Regions from separate parts of the Novosphingobium sp. HNCC26BN242 genome, predicted to be linked through region 2. Evidence: predicted binding sites of a transcription regulator. Region 2 holds the regulator's gene; each other region holds the start of a gene.

Region 1 (6,847 bases), on a different contig from region 2:
AATGACCGCGAACCGCGCCATTCGCTGAACTACGGCAAATGCGGGCGTGATGGGCAGACGGTCACCGCTGACCCCACGATCAACAGCTTGCGCGAAGGCCAGCACCGCAAGGGCGCTTATGGCACGTACGATGCCACGGCGCATGAAACGCACGACAAGGTGCGCGGCACTGTGCTCGGCGGGCAGGGCAATTATCTGGGCGGCGATAAGTCTGACGCGGAAGCCTCGGGCACGATGGCCGATGATTGCGCCCGCGCGATTTCAGCGCCAACGCAACTGGTTTATGCGCCTGCGAAGGGCATCGCGCCGCACGGCAGGATGGACGACGCCAAAATGGATCAGGCCTCGGCTCATGCTGCTGCCGGGCTGGACGAAAAGGGCCATGCGAAAAAGGCCGACAAGCACGGCGGCGCGCATGGCGATGACGCGCACGAACCCAACGGTCCTGCCGCCATGCAAGACCGTGAACGTGGCCACCCGCTGGTCCACGCCTTCACCCGCGCCATTCCCACCGCGCAGTGCATGAACTGCCACATGCACCAGCCGAACATCTTTCTGAACAGCTACCTCGGCTACACGATGTGGGACTATGAATCCGATGCGCCCAGCATGTGGCCGGGGCCGGAAAACCGCGCGCCCAAGCCTGCGCGCATGTCAGACGCCGAATATGAAAAGGCGTTCAAGAAGCAGTTCTATCCCACCAGCGATGAACAGCGCGAAGTGCTTGATCGCAACCCCGAAGGCGCAGCCACGCGCGGGCTGTGGCGCGATGTCGAATTTTTGCGCAACGTCTATGACGTCAACAGCCAGGCCAAGGACACCCAGTTCGCTGACTACCACGGCCACGGCTGGAACTTCCGCGCGATCCTGAAGCGCGACCGTCGCGGCAATCTGCTCGACGATGATGGCGACATGAGCACTTACGGCACCGACACGGCGCACATCATCGACCCGAATGACCCCGAGAAGTTCCGTAAAGGCGCCGAGGGCAAGTTCGTGGATGCTGGCCCTGACAATCCCGGCAGGACCGTCCACATGATGGACATCCACGCGCAGATCGGCATGCAGTGCGCCGATTGCCACTTCGCGCAGGACAGCCATGGCAATGGCCTGATCTATGGCGAGGTCGCCAATGCGGTGGAGATCGGTTGCAAGGATTGCCACGGCACGCCCGACGCCTACCCCACGCTGTTGACCTCGAACCTTGCTGCGCCCGAAAAGGGCAACAACCTCTCGCTGCTGCGCAACGCCGATGGCCAGCGCCGTTTCGAATGGTTCACTGAGGCCGACGGCAGGCGCGTGCTGATCCAGCGCTCGATCATCGATCCCAAGCTGTCGTGGCGCATGAGTCTGGTGAAGGACTCGGTCGACGCGCGCTTTGCCGGCAAAATGGACAGCACAGGCGCGCCGATCTTCAACCCGAAGGCCGCCCGTGCCAAGCTGATGGCCAAATCCGCATCAGACGATGGCGACTACAAGTTCGGCACCGGTATCCCCAAGGAAGCCCGCGCGCACCGTGACGATGACATGGCCTGCTTCACCTGCCACCTGTCGTGGACCACATCGTGCGCAGGCTGCCATCTGCCGATTGAAGCGAACTGGAAATCGGCCACGCACAAGTACGAGGAAGACTACACCCGCAACTACGCGACCTATAACCCGCAGGTCGCACGTGATGACATGTTCCAGCTGGGCAAGCATCAGCGCAACAAGTCCTCCGGCTCCGATCCGGTGCAGTTCGATGCAGCGGGCAACCCGGTCAGCGGCAAGGCCATCACTGCGCCGATCCGCTCCACTTCGGCGCTGATCCTGTCCTCGACGAACATCAACCGCGAACGCATCTATGTGCAGCAGCCGCCAATTTCCTCAATCGGTTACTCCAGCCAAGCCTTCGCGCCGCACTTCCCCCACACCGTGCGCAAGAACGAAACCAAGCAGTGCACCGACTGCCACGTTGCCCAAGACGAGGACAACAACGCGGTCATGGCGCAACTGCTGCTGCTTGGCACAAACTACGTGAACTTCGTCGGCATGAACGCGTGGTTCGGCCTTGCCGGTGGCTTCGAAGCCGTCCGCGTGACCGAGTGGGACGAACCACAGGCCGTAATCGGCTCCTATCTGCACCGCTATGCCTATCCCGATTACTGGAAGCAGCACGTCGAGAAGAACGATCGCGAGCTGAAGAATTGGACGCGCGGCAAACCGTTCGACAGCAAGCTGTCAGGCGAAACCACGGGCCAAGAACAGTTCGCCAACGTCGTTGAAGGCACCAAAGACGCCGTGCGCTGCCTGCAGATGCGCGGCGAATACATGTTCGTCGCTGAAGGCAAGGGTGGCTTCCGCGCCTATGACATTGCTGCGATTGGCGACAAGGGCTTCTCCGAACGCATCGTCACCGCGCCGTTCTCTTCGCTGGGCCACGATACACACGTAAAAACAAAGAACGCCACCTGCATGGCCTTGCCCACCAATCAGGCCATCGCCCCCACGCGCAACACGCCCGAACTGCGTGGCCTCAATCAGGAACAGCCGTTCTCGCCGGTCTACAGCTATGCCTTCGTCACCGATGCGGTCGAAGGGCTGATCGCGGTCAATGTCGATACGCTGGCCGATGGCGAATTCCGCAACAACTTCTTCACCCGCAGCTTTACTTTTAATCCCGACGGCGTGCTCACCAGCGCGCGGCACATCACGCTGGCAGGCGACTATGCCTACGTCGTCACCGACAATGCGCTGGTCACCGTCCACCTGACCAAGGCGTGGAGCGCGGATAAACCCTGCGAAATCAGCGCCAAGAAAGGCGGAGAGACCTGCCTCGATCCGCGCGTCACTTCGGTCGTGCAACTCACCGATCCTCGAGCCACCGCACTGCAATTCCGCTATCTGTGGGTAACGACCGCCAAGGGCCTCGAACTGCTGGACGTAACCAATCTGGCGCAGCCAAAGCCGGTGTCCGGTGCCGCAGTGCCGCTGACCGATGCCCGCCGCGTCTACCTTTCGCGCACTTATGCGTATGTCGCCGCCAAGAGGCAGGGCCTCGTAATCGTCGATATCACCGCACCCACGCGGCCCTTAATCAACACCAGCTACACTGCCGATGGAAAATTGACCGACGCTGAAGACGTAATCGTCGCCTCTACCAACGCCTCGCTGTTCGCCTATGTCGCCGATGGGCGAAACGGGGTGAAAGTGCTGCAATTGACCAGCCCGTCCAGCCAGCCAAACTTTTACGGCTTCTCTCCCGAACCCAAGCCCGAACTTATCGCATGGGCACGCACGCCCACACCAGCGCTGGCGCTGTCAAAGGGGTTGGACCGTGATCGCGGCGTGGATGAAACCGGTGGGCAGATGGCCGTGTTTGGCCGCCTCGGCTCGCGTCCGTTTACCCGGTCCGAGATGGAAGAGCTGTTCCTGAATGCCAAAGGCGAGGTGTTCCGCGTTTCCAATGCCGTGGACTTGGCCCAATGGGTTGGGGCAAAGGCTGCGCCGATTCTGGTCCGCAGTGATTGAACGCTGTTGCGACTGGATTTGCCCTAGCTCCGTTCGTGTCGAGCGAAGTCGAGACACAGCGCGCATGTGTTTCGACTTCGGGCCAAGCTCGAAGTTTACCCTGAGCATGTCGAAGGGCTCGACACGAACCGAATAATAATTGGGTGCCGCACGAAAGCCATCCGTCAGTCCCGCTCAATCCTCGTCCAGCAGCAAAATTTCAAACTCCACTTCCATCAGTGGCGCGGGCAGCAGTTCGTGGTCCACGCGCGTGATCGCCGCATCGGCCACCAATTGGCCGCGCACGCGGAATTCGTGATCGGGCAAAAGCGCCACAAAGCGCTCCCCATCGCTCACCGCGTCGCTTCCGGCAAAGCGCAGCACCATCGTGTGCCGAGCGCCTGAAAAGGTGATGCTGGCCCACGGTGTTTCGCTCTGGCTGACGACTTCGGCTAAAGGGCCGGCGATTTCCCGCACCGCCCGCATCAGCCGCTCTGCCGTAGCCAGACGGCGCGGTGGCAAGCTCGTGCCAACAACACATTTCGTTTCGAAGGCGGAATGGAAAGCTTTGGAAAGTTCAAGCAACATGGGTGATCTCCGCAAAAGTGTTCATGAAATGTTCCACGCGGGATACCATTGCGGAACGCGGCTCGCGGCCATTGCGCAAATCACCCACCAGGCGGGGATCGTGCGCGGCCAGTCGGCCAAACTTGGTCACGGGCATGCCCGTGCGTTCGAGGAATTTTTCAACTCTGCGCAGAAGCATCACGTCCCGATCCTCCATGGTGTGCCGTCATCCCGAAACGACTCGAAATAGGATTTTTCCTATCTTGATCTTCAAATCCTACAATGCTAGGAAAAGTCCTTCGAATATGGAGGAAGGCAATGGAGACCGAATCTGATGCCGGGGCACGTGATCGGCTCGTCGCACTCGCCGCAACGCGCGGGGTCAGCCTTGCTGCGCTGTCCGCGCTGATCGGTCGGAACACGACGTATCTGCAGCAGTTCGTCCGCAAGGGCAGCCCGCGCAAACTGGAAGAAAATGACCGGCGCACGCTGGCCGAATTCTTCGGCGTGGCCGAAAGCGAACTGGGCGCATCATCGCGCGGCGGCGTGATTGCGGTAGAGCTTGGGCGGCCACCGGTCATCACTCCGGTGCCGCGCTCGTTGACCGCCGAATGGGCTGATATCCCGCGCTTGCCGCTGGGCGCATCGGCGGGCCCCGGCGCTCATCCGGCAGAGGAAATTCCCTCTGGCCGCCTGCGCTTTTCCAACCGCTGGCTTAAAGGGCAGGGGCTGGAACCCGCGATGCTTTCAGTGATCGAGGTCGAGGGCGATTCGATGGAGCCGACGCTGCGCGATGGTGACGAGATCCTTGTTGACCGCACCCAGCGCCCGTTGCGCGCGGGCATTCATGTGATCCGGCTGGATGATGTGCTGTTGGTCAAACGGCTTGAATCCGGCCCCGGCGGCACCGTGCGCATCATTTCCGACAATGCGGCCTATCCGCGCCTTGAACGGCCCCTGCACGAAGTGGAATTGGTCGGCCGTGTCGTCTGGAAAGGTGGCCGCCTCTAATTCCTCCCCAGCATGGGGAGGGGGACCATCCCCCGCTCATCCTGAGCCTGTCGAAGCAAGGATGTCGGAGGGGCACAAGCCATTCCCAAGCCATCTTGCCAATCCGCCAACCACACGCCATTTCACACCCATGACCCAGCCTTCAGCCGAACCACCGTTCAAAGTCGCCATCATCCCCGTCACCCCGCTGCAGCAGAACTGCACGCTGGTGTGGTGCTCAAAGACGATGAAGGGGGCCTTCATCGATGCCGGTGGCGATCTCGACAAGCTGCGCAAGGCTATCGCAGTAACCGGCGTGACCATCGAAAAGCTGCTTGTCACCCACGGTCATATCGATCACTGCGGCAGCACCGGCATTTTCGCGCGAGAACTAGGCGTGCCTATTGAAGGCCCGCAGGAAGCTGACCGTTTCTGGATTTCCAGACTGGACGAAGATGGCCAACGCTGGGGCATAGCGGGAGAGGTGTTCGAACCATCGCGCTGGCTCGAAGATGGCGACAAGGTCACGGTCGGTGAAGTCGAACTAGACGTGATCCATTGCCCCGGCCACACGCCCGGCCACGTCGTGTTCCACCACGCACCTTCACAAGTCGCGATTGTGGGCGATGTCCTGTTTCAGGGCTCTATCGGTCGCACCGATTTCCCGATGGGCAATCATCAGGACCTGATCGATTCGATCACGCAAAAGCTTTGGCCGCTGGGCAACGATGTCACTTTCGTTCCGGGCCACGGCCCCAACAGCACGTTTGGGCGTGAACGCCAGACCAACAGCTATGTCAGCGACTACGCGCTAAGTTGAAGAAACTCCCCTTCCGCCTGCGGAAGAGTTACCCTAATACTCCCCTTCCGCCTGCGGGAGGGGTCGGGGGAGGGCATGTTGCGCAACCCACCCCTCACACACTTCAAACATCCAGCGCAATCGAAACGGCCCAAACCGCAAGGCCCAGTTGCGAAAGCATGGTCGTTAGCGTGCCCACGATGCGCAACGATCCCAGCGGCCCGCCGTCCATGCCCACGCCATGGGCCACGCGGCCCAGCATGTAGATTGCGGCCACTCCCATCAGCCAGACATTGCCAGTGCGCGCCAGTTCGATGGCGGCGATCAGCACCAGCATGATCGGCGTATTTTCGATGAAATTGGACTGCGCGCGCATGCGGGCGATCAGGTCCATATCGCCGCCGTCACCGATGCTGATCTTCTTTGCTGTGCGCAGCATGCCAATGCGGATCGACAGCCAGATGTTGATCACGGCAGCGGCGGCAGCGGCGCAAAGCGTAATGGGCAAAACGAACATGCTGATGAATACTCCCCCACGTGATGCCACCTATCGCGGGATCACTTGGGCGTGCTAGCGCGCCGCTGCTTGCAAAGCACCAGAAATTCCGTATAGGCGCGCCTTCGCCAGCGATTTGGCGAATCCCGTTTCTGTTGGCGACACGTCGCCGCGCATGGTTCCTGTTCCAACAGGGCTTGTGCGAAGGTCCGGTTTTCCCTATCGCGCCCGCAACAAAACTACGCAATTCTAAGAACAGGTGCCGAGATGGCCGTCCCCAAAAGAAAGACTTCGCCCTCACGCCGTGGCATGCGCCGCAGCCATGACGCCCTCAGCGTCGATGCATTCCATGAATGCTCGAACTGCGGTGAACTGAAGCGTCCGCACAATCTGTGCAACGCTTGCGGTCATTACAACGGTCGCGAAGTCATCGCTGTCGGGCTTTAAGCCTTAAAAGCGGGGGACTGAAGACATGAGCCTGCCGCGTATCGCCGTCGATGCGATGG
Region 2 (6,847 bases):
CCGGGCACCGCCCCGGCCGGACAGGCGCGGCCTTGGGACATCCGCGCGCGATTGTCCAGCATGCTTGCCAAGATGCTGGACAAGATGCTGGCGCATGCCGATCACTTCCTCGAAGCGCACCCCTTTGATCGCGGGTTGTGGCTGGTCGTAGCCTTTGCCGCTGGCATCGTGGCATGGGTGTCTTTGCCCGGCTTGGCAGACTGGATTGCGCTGCTGCTTGCCAGCCTTGCCATAGCGCTCTTCGCACTGATTCTTTTCGATGAAAGCCGCTTTCCCTACGTGCGTCTCGCGCTATTCGGCTGCGCTGCCATGCTTGCCGCCGGTATGGCCACGATCTGGACAAAATCCGAACTGGTCGGACAGCCCGGGATTACACGGCCTGCGGTCCTGACCTTGCAGGGCAAGGTGCTGGAGCGCCGGGAAGAGCCTGCCAAAGCGCGGGTTCGGCTCTTGCTGCTTGCCCGTATTCCCGATTTCGCCGATCCCGTGCGCGTCCGCGTCAATCTGCCGATTGCCAAGGACGTTGCCGCCATTACCGAGGGCGCAGAGATCGGCCTGCGCGCACGGTTGATGCCTCCGGCCGCGCCGATGTTGCCCGGGGCCTATGATTTCGCCCGCACGGCGTGGTTCAATGGGCTGGCCGCTACGGGCAGCGCGCTTGGCGATCCCATCGTGATCCGCGCTTCGGATCAAGGTGCCACGCTGCGCGCGGTGCAGCGGTCGCTGGCCGATCATGTCCGCTCTCAACTGGGCGGATCAACCGGTTCGATTGCCGCCGCGCTGGCTAGCGGAGATCGCGGAGCCATTGCACCCGCCGATGACGATGCAATGCGCGATGCAGGGCTAACGCATCTGCTCTCGATCAGTGGCCTGCATGTCAGCGCATTGGTTGGCGCGGTCTATTTTCTCGTGGCACGCCTGCTTGCCGCCATCCCGTGGATCGCCCTGCGCATTCGTGTGCCAATTGCGGCCGCCCTGATGGGGGCGCTGGCAGGTATCGCCTACACCCTGCTGACCGGCGCTGAAGTGCCGACGATCCGCTCCTGCATCGGCGCGCTGCTGGTGCTGATCGCTTTGGCACTGGGGCGTGATCCGTTGTCCTTGCGCATGGTGGCGGTGGGCGCACTGGTGGTTATGCTGTTCTGGCCTGAAGCCGTGCTTGGCCCCAGCTTCCAGATGAGCTTTTCCGCTGTCATCGCCATTATCGCCTTCCACTCAGCCGCCCCGGTGAAGGGGTTTCTGACAGCTGAGCACCACGGGGCGCTGGTGCGGATGGCGCGCAATCTGATCCTGCTGCTGGTCACTGGTGTGGTTATCGAACTGGCGCTGATGCCCATCGGCCTGTTCCACTTCCATCGTGCAGGCGTCTATGGCGCGCTGGCCAATGTGATCGCCATCCCGCTCACCACTTTCGTCACGATGCCGCTGATCGGCCTTGCCTTGCTGCTGGACAGTGTGGGGTTCGGCGCACCGGCATGGTGGCTGGCAGGCAAAAGCCTCGAGCTGCTGCTCGCGCTGGCCCATTTCGTGGCGGCAAGGCCCGGTGCGGTGACGATGCTCCCGGCCATCGCGCCTTGGACGTTCGCGCTGTTCATTGCCGGAATGTTGTGGCTCGCATTGTGGACAGGAAAAGTGCGGTTGTGGGGAGCGGTCCCCGCAGCGCTGGCGGTCCTAGCCATGGTGCTCACGCCGACCCCGGACATTCTCGTCACTGGCGATGGGCATCACGTCGGCCTGACCGGGGCGGGTGATGATCTGATCGTGCTGCGCATGGGCAGGGGGGAATACATGCGCGACAACTTGCTCGAACTGGCTGGTATGGAAGGCACACTGCGCCCGATTGACCGCTGGTCTGGTGCCCGCTGCAACGATGACTTCTGTGTCGCACGGTTGCAGCGTGGCGGTCGGCAGTTCATCTTGCTGGTGGCGCGGAGCCGCAACTACATCGATGACATGGCGCTCGCCGCAGCCTGCGAGCGCGCCGATATCGTGGTTGCGGATCGTCGCTTGCCCTATTCTTGCCGGGCAAAAATGCTCAAGGCCGACCGTGTCATGCTGGCAAATACGGGAGGCCTGTCGATCAATCTGACAACGGGCCGCGTGCGGACAGTGGCCGAAACGCAAGGCGAGCATGGATGGTATCGCAAACCACCGCCGCCAACATTCAGAAAGCCCGTCAAACCAGCCACCTCGGCTTCCGACAGCGCGTCTGGAGCTTTACTGTCTGCCAAATAATTCGTAGGTTCCAAGTGGCCGGGCACCGGCATCGATTGATGTGCAAGTGCCCGACCGGATAGTTACGGCAGCACCCAGCGGATCGAGCCGCTGTAGCTCCCGCTCATCGGCAGGCCATCGCCACCCATCGCGGGGATGAAGCGGGCGCGGCTGCTGACTTTCGCGCAGGTAGCGGCATCAAGATCGGCCGATCCGCTCGAACCGGTAACCTCGCACCCGGTCACCCGGCCGTCAGTGCCGATGGTCAGGCGGAACCGGGTCAACCCCTCGCGCTCTTCGCGGATCGCGGCGCTCGGATAGTCGCGGTCCGAGACCCACGATCCCGGCGAACCTTTGGGAGAGGCACCACGCGCGGCGAAGCTGGCAGAAGGCGAGGGCTTCACTTCGGGCGGGACGAATGGCCCCACTTCAACCGGCACGATCGGAATGATCTCGACCGGTTTCAACCCGATGCCCGGATCGACGGGGCCGAGTATGATGTCAGGCTTGGGAGCGACCAGCGGGGTATCTTGCGGTTTCTGTGCCGGTTTGATGTCCGGCGGTGGGGCGATGGGAGTGATCTTTACCTCATCGTCCTTCCACTGTTGCGCAATAAAGGGGTCCTTCACGATCTTGACGATCCCGCTGGCAAAGCCAGACGTGATGGCCCAGATCGCCACGCCGTGAAGCAACGCTACGGCGATGAAGGTTTGCGTTTGTCGCTGCCGGGAATTTTCTGCTGAATAAGCCATTGGCAACACCTCTTCCGTTGCCGACGCCCCAGGTTCTGGCGGGCCGTCCCGGAAGGGGGCGCCCCGTGTGGGGCATTCGGTAACGATAGAAACTATATCAAAGCCGAACGCCTTGCTAGAAGAATCTCAACCAAATAGATTGATATTTAGCATAACGAATCCCGGATAAACACAAATGCCGCCCGCCGATTGTCTCGGCGAACGGCATCTGAAGATTTATAACCAGCAGGCAACAGCGCTTTGTCGCCGCCAAACCCCTTAGTGGTAGCGCCGCAGCAGGCCCGCCAGTTTGCCCTGCACGGCCACTTCATCGGGCCGGTAGAACTGCGGATCATAGGCCGCGTTGGCCGGATCGAGGCGGATCATGCCCTTTTCGCGGTGGAGGTACTTGAGTGTGGCTTCTTCACCACGCACCAGCGCAACCACGATTTCGCCATCGCGGGCAACATCGGTCTTGCGGACAAGGGCATAGTCGCCATCAAAAATTCCGGCCTCAACCATCGAATCCCCGGACACTTCAAGCGCGTAATGCTCTCCAGCGCCGAGCAGGGCCGCGGGCACCGGCAGCGTTGCCGCGGTTTCGAACGCTTCGATTGGCATACCGGCGGCGATCTTCCCGTGCAGCGGCAATTCGATCACATCGTTGGCGGGAGCGGGAGCGGCCTTGGGTGCGGTGCGCAGCGGGGTGAGCGTGGTGTTGGCATTTGCGGCAGTACGCACTGGCGCTGTGCTACTCGGCTTGGTCACCGAGCTATCAGGCTGGCGCAGGACTTCGAGCGCGCGCGCGCGGTTGGGCAGGCGGCGGATGAAGCCGCGTTCTTCCAGTGCGGAGATCAGGCGATGGACACCGGACTTCGATTTGAGATCGAGCGCTTCCTTCATTTCTTCGAACGAAGGGGAAATGCCCGATTCCTCCAACCGGATTTGGATGAAGGTGAGCAGTTCATGCTGCTTGCGCGTCAACATTGGCGGTTCCTCCGCGGGTGAACGAATACGGAACGGATAAGCAACCTATTTCACGACGTCAAGCAATTCCGCCATTTTCGAGCAGGTAAACCGGAACATCCGTTCCTGCCGCTTTGGCTTCGGCCCAGGCTTCGCGCACAACCAGCGCATTGGCGCGGGCAAGCGGTGACAGTGCGCCTGAATCCTGCAGCGGATCGAGCGCCACGTTGGCCCCATCCCAGACGGCGCGAAGGAATTCCATGCGACTGCCACCTTTGCCCAACGGTGCGGCCAATCGCGCCGGAATTGTCCATGGCAGCGGGGCCGCTGCACCGGCGCTGGCGCGCAGCAGGGGTAGCAGGAAAAGGAACGCGGTGACAAAGGCCGAGGCGGGATTGCCCGGCAGTCCAAGGATCACTTGCGCTCCACGGCGCGCCACGAGCAACGGCTTGCCCGGCTTGATCCCGACGCGCCAGAAATCCAGCTTGGCCCCAACGGCTTCAAGCGCGGGCCGGACGAGATCGTGATCGCCGACCGAAGCGCCACCGCTGGTCACGATGATGTCGGCATCGCTGGCGCTGTCGAAAGCTGTCGCCAGCGCCTGCAGTTGATCAGGGATCGGGCCAAGTGCTCGAATTTCAACCGGCAAGGCTGCGGCCATCGCGCACAGCATGGGGCCATTGCTGGCGGGCAACTGGTGGAGCCCAGCGTCTTGTCCAGGCGGCACCAGTTCATCCCCGCTGTCGATCACGGCGAGCTTGAGCCGCCGCCGCACCGGCAGATGGCTATGCCCGCCCGCAATGGCCAGTGCAATCTGCGCCGGGCTTATGCGCGTGCCTGCCGGGATCAATTCAGCAGCGGCAGCGAAATCCATGCCGGCCGGACGGATATGGCGCTCCAGCGGCTCAGGCAGTGTGCCGGTGAAGCGCAGAGTTGCGCCATCGCGCGCCGTATCTTCTTGGATCAGGACCATGTCAGCGCCGTTCGGGACAATAGCGCCGGTGCTGATGCGCACCGCTTCGCCTGTGCCGACCACGCCCTCAAACGGATGGCCAGCTGCACTTTCGCCGGTCACCTGCCACGGGCCGGGCAGATCGGCGCTGCGCAGGGCATAGCCATCCATCGCAGATAGCGGCGCTGCGGGCTGCGTGCGGCGGGCGGCAAGCGGCTGCACGAGGTAGTGGCCGAGGCATTCAGCCACCGCACGTTGCTCTACCGGCAAGGTCGGGGCGAGTGCGAGCAAACGCGCTTGGGCTTCGGCAAGGGGAAGGGGAGGCGTCTTCACGCGTCGTCAGCGCGCCAGATGCCGGATTTGCCGCCGCGCTTTTCGATCAGGCGCACGCCTTCGATGACCATGCCCTTGTCCAGCGCCTTGGCCATGTCATAGACCGTCAGCAGCGCGACCGAGACAGCGGTCAGGGCTTCCATCTCCACACCGGTGCGGCCCGTCAGCGTGGCCGTGGCGGTGCATTCGACGCCAGCTTCAACGAAGGTGAAATCAACATTTACCGCATCGAGCGCGAGCGGGTGGCACAGCGGGATTAATTCGGCGGTCTTCTTTGCGGCCATGATCCCGGCAAGCCGCGCGGTGCCTAGCACGTCACCTTTGGGAGCATCGCCTGCGCGGATGGCCTCAAGTGTGGCTGCGGACATGCGAATCAGGCCGCGCGCAATGGCCACGCGCTGGGTTTCAGCCTTGCCTCCAACGTCGACCATGCGGGCGGTTCCCGCCGAATCGATATGGGTCAATTCGTTCATTCAGCAGAGCCTTTCCCTGAACAGGTTTACACAGTTTACACAGTCCATGGAGAAAACTGTCCGGTCTCCATCGGTGTCTATTTAGTGCGCGCAAATGGCCGGAACTGCGGCGGTTTTCAAGCAAGCGAGAGCGGGGTCGGACATCGTGCGATGCTGGCACCGTCGTGCGATGTAGGACAGCCCTATTTGCCGCTTTCGGTAGCCTGTTTGAGCGCATTTGCCACTTTCGCCTGCGTGGCCGCAACGATCCGGTTCACGCCCGCGGCATTGGGGTGGACATTGTCGTCCAGCATCAGCGTGCGGTTGCCCAGAACGGGTTCGAGGAAGAACGGCACCAGCCCGGCCTTGTGCTTCTTGGCCATGTCTGGCCAGATCGGGTTGAAGCGGTTTGTGTAATCCGCCCCTAGATTGGGTGCGGCGAGCATGCCGGTAAGGACGACCGGAATCTGGCGATTGTCGAACTCGGTCAGGATCGCGTCGAGGTTGGCGCGGGTTTCCTCGGGCGGCAGGCCGCGCAGCATATCGTTGCCGCCAAGGCCGACCAGCGCCAGCGTGGGCTTTACCGGCTGATTGTCGAGCGTGAACTTTAAGCGTTGCAGCGCGGCGGCGGTGGTATCCCCCGAAACGCCAGCGTTGATCACGCGCGCCGGGGTGCCGCCAGCGTTAAGTGCTGCTTCTAGACGCGGCGGATAGCCTTCGCCCGGTTGCAGGTTGTATCCTGCATAGAGGCTGTCCCCAAATGCGAGAATGACAGGTGCGTCAGCGGGAATGGGAGCTGCGGCAATGCTTGCTTCGGCAGAGCCGCTTGCTTTTGATTCGGGTGCATTTTCTGCAGAGCATGCGGCCAAAAATAGCGTGGCGAGGAGCAGGGGTGTTCTCATGCATGCGGTGATAACCGTTAGGTTTGCGCTTGTCGAAGGGTGCTTGTGGTCTGTGCTGGCTGTTGTGCTTCGACAAGCTCAGCACGAGCGGGGTTTGGGTTTGGTCTTGAGTAACCACGCCTCATGCTGAGCCTGTCGAAGCATCATCAAGAGCCGGTCAAAGCCTGCTCAGGCTGGCCCGTCAAAGGCTGTTTCAACCCAAACGCGCCAACCAACGCATTGAAACTTCGCTGCAGCGCACCCAAGTGCCGGTTGCACATTGCAATCAATCCATGCCAATCGAGGCCCGTGATTAGG
Region 3 (6,847 bases), on a different contig from region 2:
CTTGAAGCGCGGGGTAAGCGGTTGGACCATGTCGTCGAACTGGACGTAAACGAGGACGCGCTGGTCGAGCGGATCATCGGGCGCTACACCTGTGCCAGTTGCGGCAAGGGCTATCACGACGTGTTCGAGAAGCCTGTGGTCGAAGGCACGTGTGACAAGTGCGGCAGCCACGAATTCAAGCGCCGCCCCGATGACAACGAAGACACCGTGCGCACGCGGATGGCTGAATACCGCGCCAAGACAGCGCCGATCCTGCCGATCTATGACGCCCGCGGCATCGTTGCCCGGGTGGACGGCATGGCGGAGATGGACGCGGTGACGGCAGCCATTGAGGCGATCGTCGGCACGCGCTAACAGGGCTGGATGATGCCGCTTTTTCAGGGCGGTAGGAGGCCTTGGCAATGCGCATGATAGCAAACGTGGTGACCGCCGGGGGACTGGCGATGGCTTTGGCAGGCTTTGCCGCTCCAGCCTGTGCGGAAGTGGCGCTGAAGACCGAAGCGGGGTTCGTGCTGCGCGTTTCGGCAGAAGTGGCAGCCAGCCCTGCTGATGCGTGGAAGGCCTTTACTACGCCATCGCTCTGGTGGTCGGCGGAGCACACTTTTTCGGGTGAGGCGCTGAACCTTACGCTCGATCCGGTGGCCAATGGCTGTTTTTGCGAAAAGCTGCCTGTGCCCAAGGATGCCTTGGCCGCGCAAAAGCCCGGTTCTGTCATGCACATGCGTGTGGTCTATGCCGAACCTTATCGCGCCTTGCGGTTGGTTGGCGGGTTGGGGCCGCTGCAATCAGAGGCCGTGAATGGCACAATGACCGCCACCTTCAAGCCGGTGGATGGAAGCGGCGGCAAGGCGACGCGGGTTCTGTGGGAATATGTGGTCGGTGGCTTCATGCGCTATAAGACTGAGGTGATCTCCGGCGCGGTTGATAAAGTGCTCGAAGGACAATTGGCCAGGTTGGTTAAAGTGCTGGGCCCGGTGAAGGCCGTTGCTGCAGGACCGGAACTGCCGCTGGATGAGCCTAAAGCGCCTGAACCGCTGGTAGCAGAGCCCGTTAGCGAGGATGCCGCGCCCACCAATGAAGAGTCCAGTTATACGCCGGACCTGACGAAGGATGAAGTCGAGGCTGGCGAGTCCGTAAAGTCGGCGCTGGACAAGCTGTTCCCCGGCACAGCGAAACCGCTGCCAGAAGGTCGGTAAGCTGGTTGTAGCGAATCGGCGCTGTTAGAACTGGCGGTCCCTTCATTTCCGAAGCATCTTTTGCATCAATGTGTGGGCGGGCTACAGGCTTTCCCACAGGGTTCGTACGCTGCTGCGTGACGGAAATTGCTTTCCCCGATAGAAGTTTGGGAAGAGTTATCGCCATTGCGGAGAATTATTTTCGTTCCCCACTTGTTCTATGAGAACAGAAAGAGTACATAAGCCTTGTTGACGGTTCATGTGAGCCAACTCTAGCAAGGGAAACGAAGCCATGGCGGCTCAGCTCAAGCTCATCGAGGAAGGTAAGATCAAGGACATGGATCGTCAGAAGGCGCTCGACGCGGCCCTTGCACAGATTGACCGTGCGTTTGGCAAAGGTTCGGCCATGAAGCTGGGCTCGAAAGAAACGATGCAGGTGGAAGCGATTTCCACCGGATCGCTGGGCCTTGATATCGCGCTTGGTGTGGGCGGTTTGCCGCGTGGGCGAGTGATTGAGATCTACGGTCCAGAAAGCTCGGGAAAAACCACGCTGGCGCTGCATGTCATTGCCGAGGCCCAGAAGGGTGGCGGCACGGCTGCGTTCATCGATGCCGAACATGCGCTTGATCCGGTCTATGCCCGCAAGCTTGGGGTGAACATTGATGAACTGATCGTATCGCAGCCCGATACCGGTGAACAGGCGCTCGAAATCGTCGATACGCTGGTGCGCTCTAACGCGATTGACGTGCTGGTGGTGGACTCGGTTGCTGCACTGGTGCCCCGCGCCGAAATCGAAGGCGAAATGGGTGACAGCCACGTGGGTCTTCAGGCCCGCCTGATGAGCCAATCGCTCCGCAAGCTGACCGGTTCGATCAGTCGTTCGCGCTGCATGGTGATCTTCATCAACCAGCTGCGCATGAAAATCGGCGTGATGTACGGCAATCCTGAAACGACGACCGGCGGCAATGCGCTGAAGTTCTACGCCTCGGTCCGCCTCGACATCCGCCGCACCGGACAGATCAAGGATCGTGACGAGATCGTTGGCAACGCCACGCGCGTGAAGGTGGTGAAGAACAAGGTCGCTCCGCCGTTCAAGCAGGTCGAATTTGACATCATGTATGGCGAAGGCATTTCCAAGATCGGGGAAATCCTTGATCTTGGTGTGAAGGCCGGCGTGGTCGAAAAGTCTGGCGCATGGTTCAGCTATGATTCGATCCGCATCGGTCAGGGCCGCGAAAATTCGAAGAATTTCCTGCGTGAAAACCCCGAGATCTGCAACCGCATCGAAGCCGCGATCCGTGGCCGCACCGATCAGGTTGCCGAAGGACTGATGGCTGGCCCGGACGCGGACGACGACATCTGATCCTTCAAGGCGTCAGGCCGGATGCACCGCCCCGGACCCCTGATCGCCAGACCAAAGAGCCCGCGCGTTCCCCGGCAGGAACGTGCGGGCTTTTTGTTTAGGGATTAAATGGTTTGCAAGCACGTCCATTGGATGATTTCAGCGATCTCGTCGGCAGTCCCATGCGGAGAATGTGTTTCGCGCAGAGTCCGCAAAGGAAGAAGAGATCGCAATGGGGGCCAAGCGGCGGCAAAGCCGTTTAACGAAATCGAATGCCGCAGCTATCACAAGGTCATTGGGTTAGCTTGCCACTAGAACACTTTCCGACCAATCTGGATCACGGTGTTTGCGAGACGACGCTTGATGGCAAGGCGCGGCGCGCGGCCGGGGTTGGTTACACCTGTAAGCGACGTAACGCCGTCCAGCCAACTTCCATTTGCAACCGCTGCGCGGCGGGCCGAACTGGGTTCAGCGCAGCGTTGATCGACAGTCACAATGCAACTGCATTTCTCGTTCCTCGCGCCTTGCGCTGAAGCCAATTCGACCCCGTCACGGTGACCTAGATCGGTCGAAAAGTGTTTTAATCCCGGCGCACCATCTCTGCTTCCTTTGCGTCCTCTGCGCGAAACTCCTTGTCCTTAGGGCGACGCTCGCAACGTGCAGTTGAGCTGCTGGTCATTTGAGTTTGCAAGCGAGCCAAACACCTTTCGTTTGCGTTCTGAAGGTTGGGCCTTAACCTTGCGCTTAAATCATCGGGAGAGTCGCTGTGGGTATTGTCGTGCATCATCTCAACAACAGCCGGTCGCAGCGGGTGCTGTGGCTGCTGGAAGAGCTGGGGATCGACTATGAGATCCGGCACTATCAGCGCGATGCTGTGACCAATCTTGCGCCGCCCGAACTGAAGGCGGTGCATCCGCTGGGCAAATCGCCGTTGCTGGAGATCGACGGGCGCGTGATCGAGGAATCAGGGGCGATCGTGCAAGTGCTGTGCGAGCGCTATGGCAATGGCGCGTGGTTGCCTGCGGCGGGTTCAGACGAGGCGGTACGCCATCTGGAACTGATGCATTTTGCCGAAGGGTCGGCGATGACGCCGGTGCTGATGCAGATTTATACGTCGCGTCTGGGAGATGCGGCAGCGCCGCTCAAGCCGCGTATTGATGAGCAGTTGGCGGCGCACTTTGGCTATATGGAGCAAATCCTGCAGCCATCGGGGCACTTTATCGGCGATGATTGGACCGGGGCCGATGTGATGCTGAGCTTCCCGGCGGAAATTGCGGTGATGCAGGGTGCAGGGGTGCATTTCCCCAAGCTCGCTGCGTTTGTGGCTGCCGTGCATGCACGTCCAGCCTGGCAGCGGGCGCGGAAGAAGGGCGGCGATTACTTCGGCATGTAAAGGCAACGGTTGATGACGAGCGCGACGGATTGGCAAGGCACTGTAGGCCGCAGCTGGGCGCAGGAATGGCAGCGCACCGACATCAGCTTTGGCGAGCTGACGCCGCATCTGCTGGCGGCGATTGTGGCTGAGCCGGGGCGGCAGATTGTGGATCTGGGTTGCGGGGCGGGGGAGCTTGCGATTGCGGTGGCAAAGGCGCGCCCGGAGGCTGTGGTGACCGGCGTCGATATCTCGGTGGACCTAGTGGCCACGGCAAGCGCGAGAGCTTCTGCCAGCAATGTGCGGTTTCTGATGGCGGACGCTTCGCACTGGCAGCCCGATGGCGGGCGGCCTGATCTGTATGTTTCGCGCCATGGGGTGATGTTCTTTCCCGATCCGCCGCAGGCCTTTGCGCATCTGGCCGCCGTTGCGGAGCCGGGGGCGCGGATGATGTTTTCGTGCTTTCGCAAGGCTGCGGAGAATGGTTGGGCGCGGGAAATCGCTGGCTTGCTGCCGCCGAGCGAGCCGCCTGTGCCGCAGCGCTTTGCGCCGGGGCCGTTCGCCTTTGCCGATCCCGATCATGTGCGGTTGTGCATGGCAGGATGGACCGATCACGAGTTCGTGCCGGTAGACTTTGCCTATGTGGCAGGCACCGGGGCCGATCCGGTAGGCGAGGCGATGGCGCTGTTCCGGCGAATCGGCCCGGCGGCATCAGCACTGCGCACCCTGCCAGAGCCGCAGCGGAGCGAGGTGGAAGAGCGGCTGCTGGCGCTGGTGGAAGCCCATCTGGAAGGCGGCCGCGTGGCATTTCCTGCCGCAGCCTGGGTGGTAAGTGCTTCGTCCGATCACCGTAATGGATGAAACGTGCTTGTAGCGCGCCGACCGGTCGCCTAATCGACAGATTATGACTTCTACGAACGAAATTCGCCGGTCCTTCCTCGACTACTTTGGCTCAACCGGGCACGATGTGGTGCAGTCCGCGCCGCTGGTGCCCTATAACGATCCCACCCTGATGTTCGTGAACGCAGGGATGGTGCCGTTCAAGAACGTGTTCACCGGGTTCGAGACGCGGGCTACGCCGCGCGCGACGTCTTCGCAGAAGTGCGTGCGGGCAGGCGGCAAGCACAACGATCTGGACAATGTTGGCTACACTGCGCGGCATCACACGTTCTTCGAAATGCTCGGCAATTTCTCGTTCGGGGACTATTTCAAGGATCAGGCGATCACGCATGCGTGGACGCTGTTGACCAAGGAATGGGGGCTGCCCAAGGACAAGCTGATCGCCACCGTTTATCACACCGACGACGAGGCGTTTGCGCTGTGGCAGAAAATCGCAGGGCTTCCCGAAGATCGTATCATCCGCATTGCTACCAAGGACAACTTCTGGGCGATGGGTGATGATGGCCCGTGCGGGCCGTGTTCGGAGATTTTCTTCGATCACGGCGACCACATCTGGGGCGGACCTCCGGGATCGCCGGACGAAGATGGGGACCGGTTCATCGAGATCTGGAACTTGGTGTTCATGCAGTTCGAGCAGACCGCGGGTGAAATCACCGGAAGCCTGCCCAAGCCCAGCATCGATACCGGCATGGGTCTGGAGCGCATTGCCGCGGTGCTGCAGGGTCAACACGATAACTATGACACCGACACGTTCAAGGCGCTGATTGCGGCTTCGGAAAGCCTGACGTCGGTCAAGGCCGAGGGTGAGAATACCGCCAGCCACCGTGTGATTGCCGACCATTTGCGGTCGACCAGCTTCCTGCTGGCCGATGGAGTGCTGCCATCGAACGAGGGGCGCGGCTATGTGCTGCGCCGGATCATGCGCCGCGCGATGCGCCATGCGCACCTGCTGGGCGCGCGCGATCCGCTGATGCACCGTCTGGTGCCGGCGCTGGTGGCCGAAATGGGCGCGGCCTATCCTGAGCTGGGGCGCGCGCAGCCGCTGATCGAGGAAACGCTGCTGCGCGAAGAGGTTCAGTTCCGGCGTACGCTTTCCAACGGACTGCGGTTGCTCGACGAGACGACCGGATCGCTGGGCGAGGGGGACAAGCTGCCGGGCGAAACCGCGTTCAAGCTCTATGACACGTATGGCTTCCCCTATGACCTGACCGAGGACGCCCTGCGCGCACGCGGGATCAGCGTGGACCGCGAAGGCTTTGATGCGGCGATGGCGCAGCAGAAAGCAGCGGCGCGCGCGGCTTGGAAGGGTTCGGGCCAAGCGGCCGACGGCGAAGTGTGGTTCGACATTGCCGAGCGCGTGGGCGCGACCGAATTCACCGGCTACACGGCCACCACTGGCGAGGCGCAGGTTGTTGCGTTGGTCAGGGATGGCAAGGAAGTGGACAGCGCGGCGGCGGGTGATGTGGTGAGCGTGATCGTCAACCAGACGCCGTTCTATGGCGAAAGCGGTGGGCAGACCGGCGATGCGGGCACGATTACCGGGGCTGGCGGGCTGGTGCTGGCGGTGGGCGATACGTCCAAGCCGCTGGGCCGATTGCATGCGCACAATGCCACGGTCACCGCAGGATCGGTGAAAGTGGGCGATGTGGTGAAGTTGGCGATTGATGTGGAGCGCCGCGATGCGATCCGTGCGAACCATTCGGCCACGCACCTGCTGCATGCGGCGCTGCGCAACCGGTTGGGTGGGCACGTGACGCAGAAGGGTTCGCTCGTGGCGGCAGACCGCTTGCGCTTTGACTTTTCGCAGCCGACCGCGCTGACGGCAGAGGATATTGCCGCGATCGAGGCCGAAGTGAACGCCGAGATCCGCGCGAACGAGCCGGTGACGACGCGGCTGATGAGCCCCGAGGATGCCATCGAGGCCGGGGCCATGGCACTATTTGGCGAGAAGTATGGCGATGAAGTGCGCGTGCTGAGCATGGGCCGCGCGGTGGACAAGCATTTCTCGGTGGAACTGTGCGGCGGCACGCATGTGCGCGCGCTGGGCGATATCGGCGT

The links. Region 2 encodes LexA, which represses DNA repair genes until DNA is damaged. Its sites were predicted from a motif close to GTTCCNCNCTTGTTCT; they were not measured.
Region 1: AC2A1F_RS04400 (S24 family peptidase) is a predicted target of LexA. The motif match lies at 4,311-4,326, and genes of this name have one in related genera.
Region 3: recA (recombinase RecA) is a predicted target of LexA. The motif match lies at 1,380-1,395, and genes of this name have one in related genera.

The regions. Positions count from the first base shown of each region.
Region 1 covers NZ_JBXUGM010000001.1:927,172-934,018, forward strand. The annotation lists gene AC2A1F_RS04385 (LVIVD repeat-containing protein) at 1-3,510, shown strand, start outside; gene AC2A1F_RS04390 (hypothetical protein) at 3,685-4,077, opposite strand; gene AC2A1F_RS04395 (hypothetical protein) at 4,067-4,255, opposite strand; gene AC2A1F_RS04400 (S24 family peptidase) at 4,375-5,067, shown strand; gene AC2A1F_RS04405 (MBL fold metallo-hydrolase) at 5,198-5,866, shown strand; gene AC2A1F_RS04410 (MAPEG family protein) at 5,970-6,362, opposite strand; gene rpmF (50S ribosomal protein L32) at 6,609-6,788, shown strand; gene plsX (phosphate acyltransferase PlsX) at 6,814-6,847, shown strand, end outside.
Region 2 covers NZ_JBXUGM010000006.1:100,037-106,883, reverse strand. The annotation lists gene AC2A1F_RS18430 (ComEC/Rec2 family competence protein) at 1-2,235, shown strand, start outside; gene AC2A1F_RS18425 (energy transducer TonB) at 2,298-2,966, opposite strand; gene lexA (transcriptional repressor LexA) at 3,225-3,932, opposite strand; gene AC2A1F_RS18415 (molybdopterin molybdotransferase MoeA) at 3,991-5,196, opposite strand; gene moaC (cyclic pyranopterin monophosphate synthase MoaC) at 5,193-5,669, opposite strand; gene AC2A1F_RS18405 (arylesterase) at 5,852-6,550, opposite strand; gene AC2A1F_RS18400 (hypothetical protein) at 6,843-6,847, opposite strand, start outside.
Region 3 covers NZ_JBXUGM010000003.1:69,441-76,287, forward strand. The annotation lists gene AC2A1F_RS12470 (adenylate kinase) at 1-354, shown strand, start outside; gene AC2A1F_RS12475 (SRPBCC family protein) at 402-1,196, shown strand; gene recA (recombinase RecA) at 1,468-2,538, shown strand; gene AC2A1F_RS12485 (glutathione S-transferase family protein) at 3,284-3,910, shown strand; gene AC2A1F_RS12490 (class I SAM-dependent methyltransferase) at 3,923-4,750, shown strand; gene alaS (alanine--tRNA ligase) at 4,794-6,847, shown strand, end outside.